3 regions of the Hymenobacter humi genome follow, and region 2 is predicted to be linked to each of the others. Evidence: riboswitches for the same ligand, from Rfam matches in the RefSeq annotation. Region 2 holds a riboswitch; each other region holds the start of a gene.
The links. Region 2 has a riboswitch for S-adenosylmethionine ahead of ACFQT0_RS05170 (O-acetylhomoserine aminocarboxypropyltransferase/cysteine synthase family protein). Riboswitches for the same ligand answer to the same signal wherever they lie in the genome.
Positions count from the first base shown of each region.

Region 1: linked by a shared signal. The riboswitch ahead of ACFQT0_RS14280 (ATP-grasp domain-containing protein) and the one ahead of ACFQT0_RS05170 (O-acetylhomoserine aminocarboxypropyltransferase/cysteine synthase family protein) in region 2 are both predicted to bind S-adenosylmethionine.
Region 3: linked by a shared signal. The riboswitch ahead of metH (methionine synthase) and the one ahead of ACFQT0_RS05170 (O-acetylhomoserine aminocarboxypropyltransferase/cysteine synthase family protein) in region 2 are both predicted to bind S-adenosylmethionine.

Region 1 covers NZ_JBHTEK010000001.1:2,541,398-2,546,468, forward strand. Annotated here, with positions in the region: gene ACFQT0_RS14265 (M1 family metallopeptidase) at 1-480, opposite strand, end outside; partial or broken gene ACFQT0_RS14270 (TonB-dependent receptor) at 703-1,146, shown strand; gene ACFQT0_RS14275 (TonB-dependent receptor plug domain-containing protein) at 1,404-2,666, shown strand; SAM riboswitch class I at 2,779-2,871, shown strand; gene ACFQT0_RS14280 (ATP-grasp domain-containing protein) at 3,346-4,377, shown strand; partial or broken gene ACFQT0_RS14285 (LLM class flavin-dependent oxidoreductase) at 4,399-4,668, shown strand; gene ACFQT0_RS14290 (LLM class flavin-dependent oxidoreductase) at 4,760-5,071, shown strand, end outside.
Region 2 covers NZ_JBHTEK010000001.1:915,944-921,014, forward strand. Annotated here, with positions in the region: gene ACFQT0_RS05155 (alpha/beta hydrolase fold domain-containing protein) at 1-940, shown strand, start outside; gene ACFQT0_RS05160 (hypothetical protein) at 1,002-1,595, opposite strand; gene ACFQT0_RS05165 (hypothetical protein) at 1,559-1,849, opposite strand; gene ACFQT0_RS05170 (O-acetylhomoserine aminocarboxypropyltransferase/cysteine synthase family protein) at 2,143-3,522, opposite strand; SAM riboswitch class I at 3,911-4,026, opposite strand; gene ACFQT0_RS05175 (LysM peptidoglycan-binding domain-containing protein) at 4,469-4,759, opposite strand; gene ACFQT0_RS05180 (hypothetical protein) at 4,943-5,071, shown strand, end outside.
Region 3 covers NZ_JBHTEK010000001.1:1,264,478-1,269,548, forward strand. Annotated here, with positions in the region: partial or broken gene metH (methionine synthase) at 1-2,012, opposite strand, end outside; SAM riboswitch class I at 2,085-2,193, opposite strand; gene ACFQT0_RS07195 (glycosyltransferase family 2 protein) at 2,531-3,367, shown strand; gene ACFQT0_RS07200 (hypothetical protein) at 3,411-3,779, shown strand; gene ACFQT0_RS07205 (polysaccharide deacetylase family protein) at 3,806-4,597, shown strand; gene ACFQT0_RS07210 (hypothetical protein) at 4,609-5,037, opposite strand; gene ACFQT0_RS07215 (molybdopterin-binding protein) at 5,013-5,071, opposite strand, start outside.

The DNA.
Region 1 (5,071 bases), 1.6 Mb from region 2:
CGCGCTGTCGGGGTTGATGAAGTACAGGCCCTTGGCGTCGGTGATGGCGGCGCTGCCCTGCACCTTCAGCTCGTCGGGCTTGGAGGTGTAGTCGATGTAGATGGTGTATTGCTCGCCGGGCTTGAAGGTCTTGCCCAGGTTGATGCGCAGGTTGGCGCCATCGGTGTAGGTGTACTTCAGGGGTACCTGCTGCTCGCCATTAATCAGCGCTACCGCTTTGATGTCCATGCCCTTGGCGTCGAGCCGCAGCGAATCGGTGGGGTAGGCGTGGGGCTTGAGCGTAATCCAGGTCTTGCCGTAGAGGTAGCGCTTGGCGTAGTCGAAGCGCACGTCGAGCTTGGTGTGCACCAAGTCGTTGACCTTCGTGGCCGAGGCCCGGTAGGGAGAAATCGCCTTGGGGGCGGGAGTGGCAGGAGCCTGAGCCAATGCCGGCGAAACGGACACCAGGCCCAGCAGGCCCAGCGCTAAAAGGTGCTTCATGAAAACGGTTTGATAAAATGAGGATTCGCGCGAAGGACAGCGCCGCACTGGCGAGGTTGCCCATCCGGCTACGAAAGTAGGGAAAGTGTGCGTGCTACCGCCGCTGCCTGACTATTAGCGAGAAGTACTGCTTCTCTACTGTTCAGCTAGTCCCGTGATGCCTGCCCGACGGTCCGGGTCGCTTTCGGCCTGTAAGTTTGTGGCCTCATTCAGCTCAATGTGATGCAGTTTTTACGCCTCGCGGCCCCCGCATTCGGTCTTTTCTTTTCGCTTAACACCTTGGCGCAGACCGCGGCCGACAGCAGCCGCAGCCTGCGCGAAGTCACGGTGTACGCCTCGCGCCTGAGCCAGCCGCTCAACCAGACCGGCCACGCCGTTACCGTCATTTCGGGGGCCAGCGTGGCCCGCTACCCGGTCAATTCCCTCGACGATTTGCTGCGCTGCCTGCCGGCCCTGGAGGTGCAGAGCCGCGGCAGCTTCGGGGCGCAGGCCGACGTGAGCCTGCGCGGCAGCACCTTCAACCAGGTGCTTTTCCTGCTCGACGGCGTGCGGCTCAACGACCCGCTGTCGGGCCACTTCGGTGCGTACATGCCCATCACCCCGGCCGAAATTGAGCAGATTGAAATCATCCGCGGCGCCGGCGCGGCGCTCTACGGGCCCGATGCCGTGGGCGGGGTCATCAACATCGTGACCAAAACCTTCGCGGCCACCGAGCGCCGCGACGAAGCCGAGCTCAGCAGCACCACCATGCGCGGCGAGTGGAACCTCTGGCACACCAACACCGGCGGCTTCCTGGCCAAAAACCGCCTGCGCCTGGGCGGCGGCATCCTGCTCAACACCACCGACGGGCAGCTGCGCAACGCCCCCAGCAGCCTGCGCAGCGACGTAGACCTGAAAACCTACTCGCTCTCGGCCGCCTACGAGTGGCCCCCAAGCTCAACCTGGCCGCCCGCGCCAGCCTCGACCGCCGCGACTACAACGCCCAGTATTTCTACACCACCAACCCCACCGACCAGGCCCGCGAAACCACCAACCGCGACTGGTACCAGGGCCAGGTGCGCTACCAGCACAACGAGCGCGCCCGCACCGAGGCGCAGGTGTCCACCAGCCTCAGCACTGATTACTATGTGTTTACGCCCACGTCCGTGGCCAGCGACCACCTCACGCACTACACCAACGTGCTGCTGAGCCACGAGCAGCAGTTTTCGGACAAGGTGCGCGCTACGCTGGGCACCCAGGCCGACCGCCGCGCCGTGCAAAGCAACGACCGCGGCAACCACGCACAGTGGCACTATGCCGCCTTTGGCGTAGTGGCCGTAACGCCCGCCCCCGGCCTCGCTCTCACCGGCGGCCTGCGCCTCGACCACGACCAGGCCTACGGAACCGAGCTCGTGCCTCAGCTCAACGTGAGCCAGCAGCTAGGGGAGGTACTGACGGTGCGCGGCGCCATCGGCCGGGCCATTCGCGCCCCCGACTTTACGGAGCGCTACACGTCCAACGGCCGGCCCGGCATCGTGCCCAACGGGTTTAACGTGGGCAATCCCCAACTGCAGGCCGAGCGTACGCTCAACTACGAAGCCGGCGCCGACTACCGCCCGTTCGCTGGCTTCACCGCCAAGGCGACTTATTTTCTCCGGAAGGGCAACAATCAAATAGACTACGTGCCCGTATCGGGCGCCCAGGTTATCGAAGCCACCGGCCTCACCAACCTCAACGCCACCCGAACCTACCGCTTTGCCCAAAACCTGTTCGACGTGACCACCAGCGGGGTCGAAACGGAGTTGAGCCTCATGCGCCAGCTTAGCTCAACTACCCGCCTTGACGGCAGCCTGGGCTACACCTACGTGCGGGTCACCAACGCCGAAAACATTGCCTCGCAGTACCTGGCGAACATTGCCCGCCAGGTAGCGTCTGGTACGGTTAGCCTCTCCACCACCCGGGTAAACGGCAGCCTCAGCGGCCTATGGAAACAGCGCGACCGCAACGCCGCAGCCGGCATCAACCGCACGCTGGACCCGGAATACATGGTGTTCAACGCCCGGCTGGAGGTGGCGCTGCTGCCTAAGAAACTCTGGCTCACCGGCCAGGTGCAGAACCTGTTCAACGAGCAGTACTCTGACCTGCTGGGAGCCCAAATGCCCAGCCGCTGGCTGATGGGCGGCGTGCGCCTGGCCCTGCAGAAGTAGGCACGCGCCGAGGCGCATTTCAACATCATTTTTCTTTTGAAGCCCCGATTTGGAACATATCGGGGGCTTCGCTGTATATTTGCAGTATCAATTCTTTATCCCCAAAGGATTGTTTTTATACAGAGGCGCTGAGAGACAGGCTCTAAGACGCGCCGGCAACCATCCACATTCGTGGGCAAGGTGCCAATTCCTGACCATATAAAAACAAGTTGCCGTGGACGCTGCCAACAAACTCCCCCTTCCGATTACTGCTGTAACTGCCCTCGCCGCTGTCATGCGTCGGGCAGCCATGGGCTGTTGTTGCTGTTGTCTGGCTTAGCCTGTCCCGAATGGTTTTTCGCGGGTAGGTAGGCAGTTGCGCAAGCTTGGGGCTGGCGCACGCCTGCATTTTTGTGGCCGCCCGCGGCGCCGCTTCCACCTTTTCTGGGTTTCTACTTGCTCCTGCATGCTCGTGCTGGGCTGGCTTCATGCCGCCCCGCATTGCTGCCTAGCAAGCCCTGCCGCCCTAGCCTTGGGCTAACGCGAGGCGCGGTGGGAACCCCCTGAAGCTGAGGCGCCGCCACCATCTGACCAGTCAGGGCTCTTTCAATTGTTGGGCTTTCTGCCCCGGTGGTGCCAGCCCAAATTGGAGCTGACCCATCCAATTTCAACCTCGTTTCTCAACTTCTATTTTTTGATTATGTCGCTGATTCAAAAGCCCATTGGCATCTATTTCGAGCACCCCGAATGGTTTAAGCCGCTGTTTGCCGAGCTGGACCGCCGCGAGCTGCCCTACGAAAAAATTGATGCCGCTCATCACCTCTTCAATCCTTCGGAAAAGGAAAGCCGCTACAGCCTTGTAGTGAACCGCATGAGCTCCTCGGCTTACCTGCGTGGGCACGGGCAGGGCATTTTTCATACGGCCGGCTACGCCACCCACCTCGAGCGCTTGGGCGTGCGCATCATCAACGGTTCGGCGGCCACGGCCATCGAAACCAACAAAGCCCGCCAGCTCTCGTTGTTTGAGTCGCTGGGGCTGAAATACCCGAAGTCGTTTGTGATAAACCACGCCTCGCGGGCGGTGGATGCAGCCAAAGAGCTGCGCTTCCCCATCGTGGTGAAGGTGAACATCGGCGGCAGCGGCGCGGGCATCATCCGCTTCGACACACCGGAGGGCCTGCAAGCGGCGGTTGATAACAACCAGATTGACCTGGGCATCGACCAAACCGCCTTGGTGCAGGAATACGTGACGCCCCGCGGCGGCAACATCCACCGCGTAGAGACTCTCGATGGCAAGTTTCTCTACGCCATGAAGGTGTACACCACCGGCGAGAGCTTCAACCTGTGCCCGGCCGAAATCTGCCAGATTCCGGAAGAGCAGTCGGCCGAGTTCTGCCTGACCGAAGCGCCCAAGAAGGGCATTCAGGTGGAAGCCTTTACCCCGCCGGCCGACGTGATTGCCGCCGTGGAACGCATCGTGGCCGCCGCCAAAATCGACGTGGGCGGCATCGAATACCTCATCGACGACCGCAGCGGCGACGTGCTGTTCTACGACATCAACGCCCTCTCCAACTTCGTGGCCGATGCAGTGAACGTGGTGGGCTTCGACCCCTACGCCCGCTTCGTGGATTACCTGGAAACCCAACTGCCCGTCAACGGCAGCCTAGCCCAACCTACTGCCGCAACCACGGCCGCACCAGCTCAACAACTCGTCACGGAATCAATACACTAAGCCATGAAATTCGGATATTGGATGCCCATTTTTGGAGGTTGGCTGCGCAACGTGGAAGACGAGCAGATGCCCACCGACTGGAGCTACGTCAAGAAGCTGGCGCAGCGCAGCGAAGCCCTTGGCTACGACCTCACGCTCATCGCCGAGCTGTACCTAAACGACATTAAGGGCACGGAAGCTCCTTCGATGGAAGCCTGGAGCACCGCTGCCGCCCTTGCTGCCGTGACCGAGCAGCTGGAAATCATGGTGGCGGTGCGTCCCACCTTCCACAACCCGGCACAGCTGGCCAAGCAGGCCGCTAACATTGACCTGATTGCCCCCGGCCGCCTGTCGCTGAACGTGGTGTCGAGCCTGGTGGCGCGACGAGGCCACCAAGTACGGCCTGCACTTCGAGCAGCACGACGACCGGTACGCCCGCACCCGGGAGTGGCTCGACGTGGTGAAAAATGTGTGGAAGCAGGACCATTTCAGCTACGACGGCAAGTACTATCAGGTGGCCGATAACGTTCTGCAGCCCAAGCCCGCCAAGACGCCTTTCCTGTACGCCGGCGGCGAGTCGGAAGCGGCCAAGGACCTGATTTCGAGCCAGTGCGACGGCTACGTGATGCACGGCGACTCGCCCGAGCAAATAGGTGCCCGCATTGCCGATATGCGTCGCCGCCGCGAGCAGAAAGGCTTGCCACCCATGAAGTTT
Region 2 (5,071 bases):
GTGCACCCAGTTTGCCAAGTTGGGCTACGTCACGGCCAGCATCGACTACCGGCTCTTGGACGCGGCTACCATCCTGACGGCTTTCGATTCGGTTAACATTGCCAAGGCGGCCGTACGGGGCATGCAGGATATGCGCGCCGCCGTGCGCTTTTTCCGCCAGGACGCCGCCACCGGCAAAACCTACCGCGTGCAGCCCAACTATATCACCGTGGGCGGGTCGTCGGCGGGGGCCTTTGCCGCGCTGGAAGTGGGCTACCTCGACAAAGCCAGCGAGGTGCCGGCGTACGTAGGAATTGCCGCTCTCGGCGGCATCGAAGGCGCAAGCGGCAACCCCGGCTACTCCAGCGCGGTGCTGGCCGTGCTCAACCTGAGCGGGGCCACCGAAAACCCCGGCCTGATTGAGCCGGGCAATGCCGCCCTGTGCAGCGTGCACGGCACCGCCGATGCCACCGTCCCCTATTTGCAGGGCCGCCTGGGCTCGGTATTCCCACCCAAATACGTGTACGGCAGCGGCCGCCTCCACCCCCGCGCTACGGCGGTGGGCATTCGCAACACGCTGCGCCCCTTGCGCGGGGCCGGCCACGTGCCGTTCGAAAATAACGCCGCTTACGCCGACACCACTTTCCGAACCATTCGCGATTTCCTGCGGCCCGTGCTGGCTCAACCCGGCACGGTGGTCACGGCCCTGAAACCAAATGCCGGCAAAACCGGCTCCGCTCCCCAAGCCTACCCCATCCCGGCCGATGAGGCCGTTCGGGTGGTACTGTCCGAAGCCTGGCCCCTGACCACCGAAGCCGAATTGCTGGATGCCACCGGCCGCGTGGTGCGTACCCTAAGCCCCGGCTCGCGCGACCTGGAGCTGCCCCGGGGCTCCCTCCGCGCCGGGATTTATTGGTTGCGGTTCGCTGGCCAGGTGCCTCTTCGCATCGAGTTCAGGTAGCGTGGCTCCTGTGAATTAAGCTGCAAGAGCGAAAGAGAAAGAACGCGACCTGCGGCCAGGCTCAATGCGCGAAACTGGGCGCGTAGAACAGTTCCAGAAAGTGGGTGATGGCCGCCGTTTCGAGCAGGAAGCCGTCGTGCCCGTAGCGCGAATCCAGCTCGGCGTACATGGCCCCGGGAATGTGGTTGGCCAGCTCCCGCTGCTCATTGAGCGGAAACAGCACGTCGGAGGTAATGCCCAGCACCAGCGTGCGGGCCCCGATACGCCGCAGGGCCGCCGGCACCCCGCCCCGGCCGCGGCCGAGGTGGTGGGTGTCCATGGCGCGGCTCAGGGCCACGTAGCTGTAGGCGTCGAAGCGGGCCACCAGCTTCTCGCCCTGGTAGCGCTGGTAGGTGCTGGCCCGGTGGCTGTTGAGTCGGTCGTCGTCGGGGTCGGTTTGGGTTTCGGCGTAGGCCGAGTAGCTGCGGTAGCTGAGCAGGGCCACGGCCCGGGCCGCACGCAGGCCGTCGTCGCCCCCGCCGTGCTGGCCGGCGGCATAGGTGGGGTCGGCCTCAATGGCCAGCCGCTGCGCTTCGTTGAAGGCAATGCCCCAGGCCGAGTGCCGGGCGTTGGTGGCAATCACCACCAGGTGGTCGAACAAATCCGGCCGCTGCACGGCCCACTCCAGTGCCTGCTGCCCCCGAGCGAGCCGCCAATCAGCGTATGAATGTCCTCGAGTTCCAGCTCCTGGCGCAAGGCCTCGTGGGCCGCCACCAAGTCGCGGATGGTGAGCAGCGGAAAGTGCTGGTAGCGCGGCTGGCCCGTGGCAGGGTCGGCGTCGAGCGGGCCGGTGCTGCCGTAGCAGGAGCCCAGCACGTTGGCGCACACTATGAACCAGTCGGCCGGGTCGAAGTGGCAGCCCGGCCCCACCAGGCCCGCCCACCAGGCTCAACGCGTCGGCGTTGGCCGTGAGGGCGTGGCACACCCACACCACGTTGTCGCGGTCGGCGTTGAGTGGCCCCAGGTGTGGTACGCCACGTGGGCGCCCACCAAGGTTTCCCCGCTTTCGAGGCGAAGGTCAGGAAGGTGAAAAATCTGGTCCATTGTCTTGGGTTGTTGCTGGTTTTTGGTTTCTCGTTGCTGGTTTCTAGTTTCAAGTAGTTTCAAGTTGTCAGCCTGCATATTGCTAGGAACCAGAAACCAGCAACGAGAAACCAGAAAAACTATACCTCCAGGGGTTGGGCGTGCTCGAGCTCAGGCTCGCCTGTTGTCACTTGCTCGGTGGGCCGGGCGTCCGTGTTTCCGATAGCGTCGAAGGCCTGCTGCAAGTCGGCTTTGATGTCTTCAAAATGCTCGATGCCCAGCGAGAGGCGCAGCGAAGTGGGCGTAACGCCGGCGGCTAGCTGCTCGGTGTCGCTCAGCTGCTGGTGCGTGGTGGCCGAGGGCTGGATGATGAGCGTTTTGGCGTCGCCCACGTTGGCCAGGTGGCTGATGAGCTTGAGGTTGTCGATGAACTGCGTGGCCGTTTCCTTGCTGCCTTTCAGCCGGAAGCTGAGCACGCCGCCGTAGCCGCGCTTCAGGTACTTCTGGGCCAGGCGGTGGTAGGGGCTGCTGGCCAGGCCGGGGTAGTTCACGCTCTCTACCTGCGGGTGTTGCTCCAGCCAGTTGGCAATTTTGAGGGCGTTTTCCACGGTGCGGTCCACGCGCAAACTCAGGGTTTCGAGGCCAATGAGCAGCTGCCAGGAGTTGAACGGGCTGATGGCCGGGCCAAAGTCACGCAGGCCTTCCACCCGCGCCCGGATGATGAAGGCGATGTTGCCGAACGGGCCGCCTTTGCCGAATACGTCGTTGAATACCAGACCGTGGTAGCCTTCGCTGGGCTCGGTAAACTGTGGGAACTTGCCGTTGCCGAAGTCGTAGGTGCCGCCGTCCACAATCACGCCGCCCACGCTGGTGCCGTGGCCGCCAATCCACTTCGTGGCCGACTCCACCACGATGTGCGCGCCGTGCTCCAGGGGCCGGAACAGGTAGCCGCCCGCCCCAAAGGTGTTGTCCACAATCAGGGGCAGGTCGTGCTTGTTGGCGATGGCCGCAATGGCCTCGAAATCGGGAATGCTGTAGCTGGGGTTGCCGATGGTTTCCAGGTAGATGGCCTTGGTCTTGTCGTCAATCAGGGTCTCGAAGCTGGCGGGGTTGTCGCCGTCGGCAAAGCGCACCTCGATACCCAGGCGCTTGAACGCCACCTTGAACTGGTTGTAAGTGCCGCCGTACAGGAAAGCCGAGCTCACGAAGTTGTCGCCGGCTTGCAGAATGTTGTTGAGGGCAATGAATTGGGCTGCCTGGCCCGAGCCGGTGGCCAGCGCCGCCACGCCGCCTTCCAGGGCCGCCACGCGCTGCTCAAACACGTCGGTGGTGGGGTTCATCAGGCGGGTGTAGATGTTGCCGAACTCCTTCAGGGCAAACAGGTTGGCGCCGTGTTCGGCGCTTTTAAACACGTAGGACGTGGTTTGGAACAGCGGCACGGCGCGGGCCCCGGTGGTGGGGTCGGGCTGCTGGCCGGCGTGGAGTTGGAGGGTTTCGAAGTGCAGGGGAGAAGCAGACATGATAATGCGATTTTGAAGTGATATAGGACCCGTAAAAACGATAGAAAATGGGCGCTGGTAGGCCTGGAAAGGCAAATAAGAGCGCCGCGAAAACCCCAGGGAAAGCCCGTGCTGTTGGGGTGGCTCAAGCACGCCGAGCGCCGCAAACGGACACACGGCCGCGCACGTCGGCCACCGAAAAAACCACTAAGAGGGGAGGAGAAGCTAAGCCGTTAGAAGGCTAGCGACAACAGCACGGGCCGCAACAACACATTCGCATTCGCTCCATATTTGGAGCAAAGGCCCGGCGGCTGTGGGCCGAAACGAAAAAGCCCGAAACCACGGCGCGCAAAGCAGCCGAAGGAGTCGGGTTAAAAAAGCGAAACGAGAAGAGTTTTCCATGGCACTCGAGTCATATGCCCCATCGTGGCCGAAACCGCAGTGGGTAGGAATTGGCACCTTTCACAGGAAGGAAGGTTGCCAGCGGGTCAGGGAGCCTATTCTCTCGCCGCTTCTGTATAAAACTTAAAACTGCCCGCCGTTAGCAGGGAGTACCCAGTTGGTAAGGGCAAATGTACGGGAGAAATTTTTTTGCGGGCAAGCGAGTGGCGCAAAAATGTTTGAAACGTCTTGCCAAGCGCAGCCGGTGGTACCTCACCCCTTCCGGGCATGGCCCCGGCCTCGGTTCGCTTGATGCGCGAAGCCCGCGGAGAGGGGAGCCACGGCAGAAGAACCAGGCTCAATTTTAAAACAGCAAGGCCCGACTCAATTGAGCCTGGCCTTTTCATTCGATTATATATAACGTCAGGCCCCCCTGTCTTTTGGAGAGGGGCCGGGGCCGTGCCCGGCAGGGGTGAGGTGCCACTCACCATGACGGCCTTTTTAGCTCAACACCGAACCCGTGTAAACACAAAAAAGCCACCCTGAAACAGAGTGGCTTTTCTCACCTTTTTCTGCAAAAAAGTACCTAGAGACTAGGTAGGGTCAACACCTGGCCCACTTCAATGTGGTCAGGGTTGTTGCCGATGAGGCTCTTGTTGGCCTCGTATATCTGGTGCCACTTAGCGGCGTCGCCGTAGTGGTTTTTAGCAATTTTGGAAAGCGAGTCTCCGCTCACTACGGTGTACGTGTTTCCGGTAGCAACCGGATTGTTGGCGGTGTTGTTACCGAAAAAGTCGGTGCCACCAGCAGCCGGCTTGGCGGCGGGCTCTACGGGCTTTTGCTCGCCTTTGTCGCTGAGAAAATCAAAGAGTCCCATGATTAAGTTCAATTAGATGAAAAATAGTAGAGCGTCAGTTGCCCAAAGGCTCGCTGACACGGCACATATACGGGCAAGCTGGGGCGGGGTTTCGTTCTAAACCCTTTTGCGCGTGGTCCGTAAGCCGACGAGCCCACCACCGCGTGGCTTGTTCCCTAATCTTTCACCATCACACTCGTTCTCATGAAAACTCAGTCGCTTTTCTCGCTTCGTTATTTTGCCAGCCTGCTGCTCCTGCTCTCGCTCTTCGTTACTGCTTGCGGCAGCGACAAAGGAAAGGTAGAAGGCGTGAACATGCTGTACGGTACCGAC
Region 3 (5,071 bases), 350 kb from region 2:
TGATGCCCTTTACCAATGCGTGTGAGAGGCGCTCCTGCACCGGCAGGCTACGCCAGGCATCGGCTACTACTTCGACTTTGCCTTTTTGCTTCACGGTTTCGGCAAATTCCAGCAGGCGCTCGGTGGCGTCGGGGCGTCGGTTGAGCAGCACGTCTTCCACCAGTTCCAGCAGGTCCTTGGGCACTTCGTCGTACACCGCGAGCCTGGTTGGGGTTCACGATGCCCATGTCCAGCCCCGCCCGGATGGCGTGGTAGAGGAAGGCCGCATGCATGGCCTCGCGCACCACCTCGTTGCCGCGGAAGGAAAACGAAATGTTCGACACGCCGCCGCTGGTAAGGGCGCCCGGCAGGTTCTGCTTTATCCAGCGCACGGCCTCGATGAAGTCGATGGCGTAGTTGCGGTGCTCCTCCATGCCGGTGCCGACGATGAGGATGTTGGGGTCGAAAATAATGTCCGAGGCCGGGAAATCGATGCTCATCAGCAGGTCGTAGCTGCGCTGGCAGATTTCCTTGCGGCGCTCCAGCGTGTCGGCCTGGCCTTCCTCATCGAAGGCCATCACGACCATAGCCGCGCCGTACTGGCGCACGGTGCGGGCCCGCTGCAAAAACACCTCCGGCCCTTCTTTCAGCGAAATCGAGTTGACGATGCTCTTGCCCTGCACGCACTTCAGGCCGGCTTCCAGCACGCTCCATTTCGAGGAGTCTATCATCAGCGGCACCCGCGAAATGTCGGGCTCCGAGGCAATCAGGTGCAGGAAGGTGGTCATAGCCTGCTCCGAGTCGAGCATGCCCTCGTCCATGTTGATGTCGAGCACCTGGGCGCCTTCTTCTACCTGTACCCGAGCCACGGCCAGGGCTTCTTCATAAGCACCGGTGCGGATGAGGCGGGCAAAAGCGCGCGAGCCGGTCACGTTGCAGCGCTCGCCCACGTTAACAAACAGGCTTTCGGGCTTGATGGCAAACGGTTCCAGGCCGCTCAGGTGGGTAGCGGGGGGATTTCGGTGGGCAGCGGGCGCGGCTTGTATTGCTCGGCCAGCTTGCTTAGCTCGGCAATGTGCTGCGGCGTGGTGCCGCAGCAGCCGCCCACCACCGTCACGATGCCGTCCTTCAAATAGTCTTCAACCAGCGCCGCGAATTCCTGGGCTGATTCGTCGTAGCCACCAAACGCATTCGGCAAACCGGCATTCGGGTAAGCCGAGATGTGCACGTTGGAAATCCGGCTCAACTCCTCCACGTACTGCTTGAGCCTGGTGCGCGCCGAGGGCGCAGTTCAAACCCACGCTCAGCAGCGGCAGGTGGCTGATGGAGTTCCAGAATGCCTCCACCGTCTGCCCCGAGAGCGTGCGGCCCGAAGCATCGGTGATGGTACCCGAAATCATGAGCGGCACCTGGCGGCCGCCCTCATCAAAGAACTTCTGCACGGCGTAGAGTGCCGCCTTGGCGTTCAGTGTGTCGAAGATGGTTTCGATGAGCAGGGTGTCGACGCCACCGTCTACGAGGCCGCGCACCTGCTCGAGGTAGGCGGTGGCCAACTCATCAAAGGTTACGGCGCGGAAGCCGGGGCGGTTTACGTCGGGCGAGAGCGAGGCGGTGCGGTTGGTGGGGCCCACGGCGCCGGCCACGAAGCGCGGCTTGTCGGGCGTGGAGTACTCGTCGGCGGCTTCGCGGGCCAGGCGGGCCGACTCGTAGTTGAGCTCATATACCACGTGCTCCAGGCCGTAGTCGGCCTGGGCAATGGTGGTGCCGGAGAAGGTGTTGGTTTCCACCATGTCGGCCCCCGCGGCGAAGTACTCGGCGTGGATGCCCTTGATTATATCCGGCCGGGTGAGGCTGAGCAGGTCGTTGTTGCCGCGCAGGGGCTTGGGGTGGTCGGCAAAGCGGGCGCCGCGAAAGTCCTCCTCGGTCAGCGGGTGGCGCTGAATCATGGTGCCCATGGCGCCGTCGAGAATCAGCAGGCGCTGGCGGAGCAGTTCGGGAAGGGGAGAGGGCGCGGCGAGGGTGGCAGTGGACATTTCTTTCGGGTTGAGTAACGGGCAAGCAGCGCGTATCCAGAAAGAAACCCGTACAGTTGAGTACGGTTCCGGCTGTCATCTTCTTTCACCTAAAAACGCGGTGAAACGGGAGTTGGCACCTACTCGCGGTAGGTTGCCAAGACGTCATCGGGCCCGGTCCCTCGGTCTTTCTGGATAGCAGCGTAGGGCGAAGATACAACGCAATGAAAAAATATGGGACAACTGCCACTTCAGGGCTGCTGCTCGCGCTGTTGCCCCGCTCTTGGTTTTAAGGCACCTCCATAGGACGGGGAGCGGTCTGACCTGCACCGATTTATTTAATAGTTGCTTATAGAACAGAACCAATTAGCTCAGGTAAAACATTGTCTCGGTTACTATTGACAACGAGGGCGCTACCGAAGAAAGTGAGGATGAGCTTTTGCTTGTTCGTATTAAAAATGCATATTTATGTCTTAATAATGTCATGTTTAATCTTGTGACAGTTCTTTTTAGCTCAACTAATCTGTAAAGTATTCATTATGCATCAGGCCCTAACCAGTACGTTGACGCTTGTTTGGTATTTTGTTCAAGCCTATGTTCTGGGGTCTTGTCTTTACGCTATTTCTTCGGCTGGTATCTTTCTGTTGTTCTACAACAAAATCAAGCGCCTGTTTACGCGTAGCGATGCCAGTACTACCGGGATAAGTACCAGGTTTGTGCTGCTAATCCCGGCTCATAATGAAGCGCGACTGTTGCCGGGGTTACTGGCCAGCATACAGCGGCTAAAGTATCCGGCAGAGCTATACAAGACCGTGGTAATTGCCGATAACTGCACGGACAACACGGCGGCCATCGCCAAGCGGGCCCGGGGAGTGCTTTGCCTGGAGCGTACAACGCCGGACCGCTCCGACAAGGCGCAGGCGCTGCAATACGCCAGCGGCAAGCTCCCGTTTCAGGGAGATTCTCCGGAAGCTGTGGTTTGCATCATCGACGCAGATTGCGCGCTGGCCGACGACTATTTGCTTGAGCTAGACAAAATGTACTCCCAGCCCGGTGCGGCATCGGTGGTGCAGTCGTTCCGAAGCGTGAGCAACGCGTTCGAGTCGGACGTGACCATCCTCGACGCCGCCGCCGAGGCCTTGCGGCAGTGGGTGCTGCTGGGCACGCGCAAGTTGCTGGGCCAGGGTGCATTTCTACTTGGCTTGGGCTGCTCCATGCGTCAGTCGGTTTTTGACGAGTTGGCGGCCCTGCCGGTAACTTCCCTGGCCGAGGACAAGGAGTGGAAAATACATCTGACCAAAAAACATGCACGTGGCCTACTGCCCCACGGCTCGCCTGAGCTACGAGGTCGTATGCGATGCAAAGGCGTTTCATAAGCAGCGCAAACGGTGGCTTTCGGGCTACTTCCAGTCGCTCAAAATGCACGGCCCGGGCATGCTGCTGCGCGGGATAAAAAATGGCAACCTGTCCCAATTAGACGTCGCCGCCGACCTGCTGCAGCCGCCCCGGTCCATCCTGCTGCTGGCAGCGGTGGTCGTTGGGGGCCTGAGCTTTGCGTTCGAAGAAGTGGCGCTGGTGAACGGATGGGGCTGGCTGGGATTCATTATAGCTTTCGCCCTCTACGGCTCCATTGGTCTGTGGCTGATTGGGGCCCGCCCACGGTCTTATCTGCTGCTGTTTTCCAGCTTTAAGCTCATCGCTACGGTGGCCAGGTCGGCGGGCGCCATTATATTGGGCCAAGGCGTGGAAGACTGGAGCGCCACCCGACAGGAACAGCAGAAGGTATAATGGCCTATTCCGGAACAACGGTGCTCATGTACCACGCGCTGCTGGCCCACCCCGGGCCCAGCCCCCACGCGGTGCATATAGCAGCCCAACTGTTTGAGCAGCAAATGGCGTGGCTTCACGCGCACCGTTACGAAGCCATAACCGTAGCGGAGCTGCACCGGCGGTTGACGGACAGTGAGTTAACGCCCAATACCGTGGTCATCACCTTTGACGATGGCTACCTGTCGTTGCTGACACAGGCGACTCCGGTCTTAAGTAAGTACGGCTTTGCCGCCACCCTCTTTCTGACCACCGGCTTTGTCGGGTTGCCAGAATTTCCGGCCTCATTCGCCGCCGCGGTGCCACCCGGCGACCGGCCGCTGACGTGGGCCGAAGTTCGGGAAATGCACGCTTTGGGCTGGAACATACAAGCGCACAGCTGCACGCACGTACCCCATGCCGGCCTGCCGGCCCAACAGCTGCGGACGGAGCTTGACGAGAGCAAGCGCCTCATCCAAAGCAATCTGGGCGCCGATGTTGCATTCTATGCCTTTCCGTACGGCAGCTACGACCGGCACACACTGCAGGCCCTGCACCACGCCAATTACCGGGCGGGATTTTCCGTGCACAGCGGCCAGGTCACTCCCTACCACGACTTGAAAAGGCTGCCACGCGTGGAAATGAACACCAGTTGCAGCCTGGAAGTCTTCGAAAGCCTGGTCCGCACGGGTCACGTTTCGAGTGCGGCTCAATACCGGGCCTGGGTGCGCGATGGGGTCTTTTATTTTCCTGTTGTCAAAGACACCCTTCAGAAAGTATTTAAGAGTTTGGTTAACTGACGCGGTAGGCCTCACAGCGGCCACGCTGGCCACACGCTGCCCGCCTCAAACACCGCCGGCTCCGGCGGCAGCTCCAGAAACGCCGTGGCGCCCAGCAGCCCGGCCAAATCACCGGACCCGCCCACGCGCAGCGGCGTGGCCAGGCGGCGCCCTTCCGTATCCACAGTCAGGCGCACTGGTACAAAGTGAGCCAGGCGGGGCTTGAAGTTGATGTCGACGGTGAGCACGGCCGGCGCGGGCGCTTCTTGGGCTGCGGTAGTTTCTAAAGCATCTGCTGGCTGCATGCAGGCCCGCAGCCAGGGCCGCACGTAGCGGCAGGCCGTGAGAAAGGTAGAAACCGGGTTGCCGGGCAGGCCGAATACCACGGGCCCTTCCGGCCTCGCGCCAAACCACATGGGCTTGCCGGGCCGCTGGTTTACCTCGTGAAAAATTTCCTCCACCCCAGCTCGCGCAGCAGGCCGGGCAGGTGGTCGG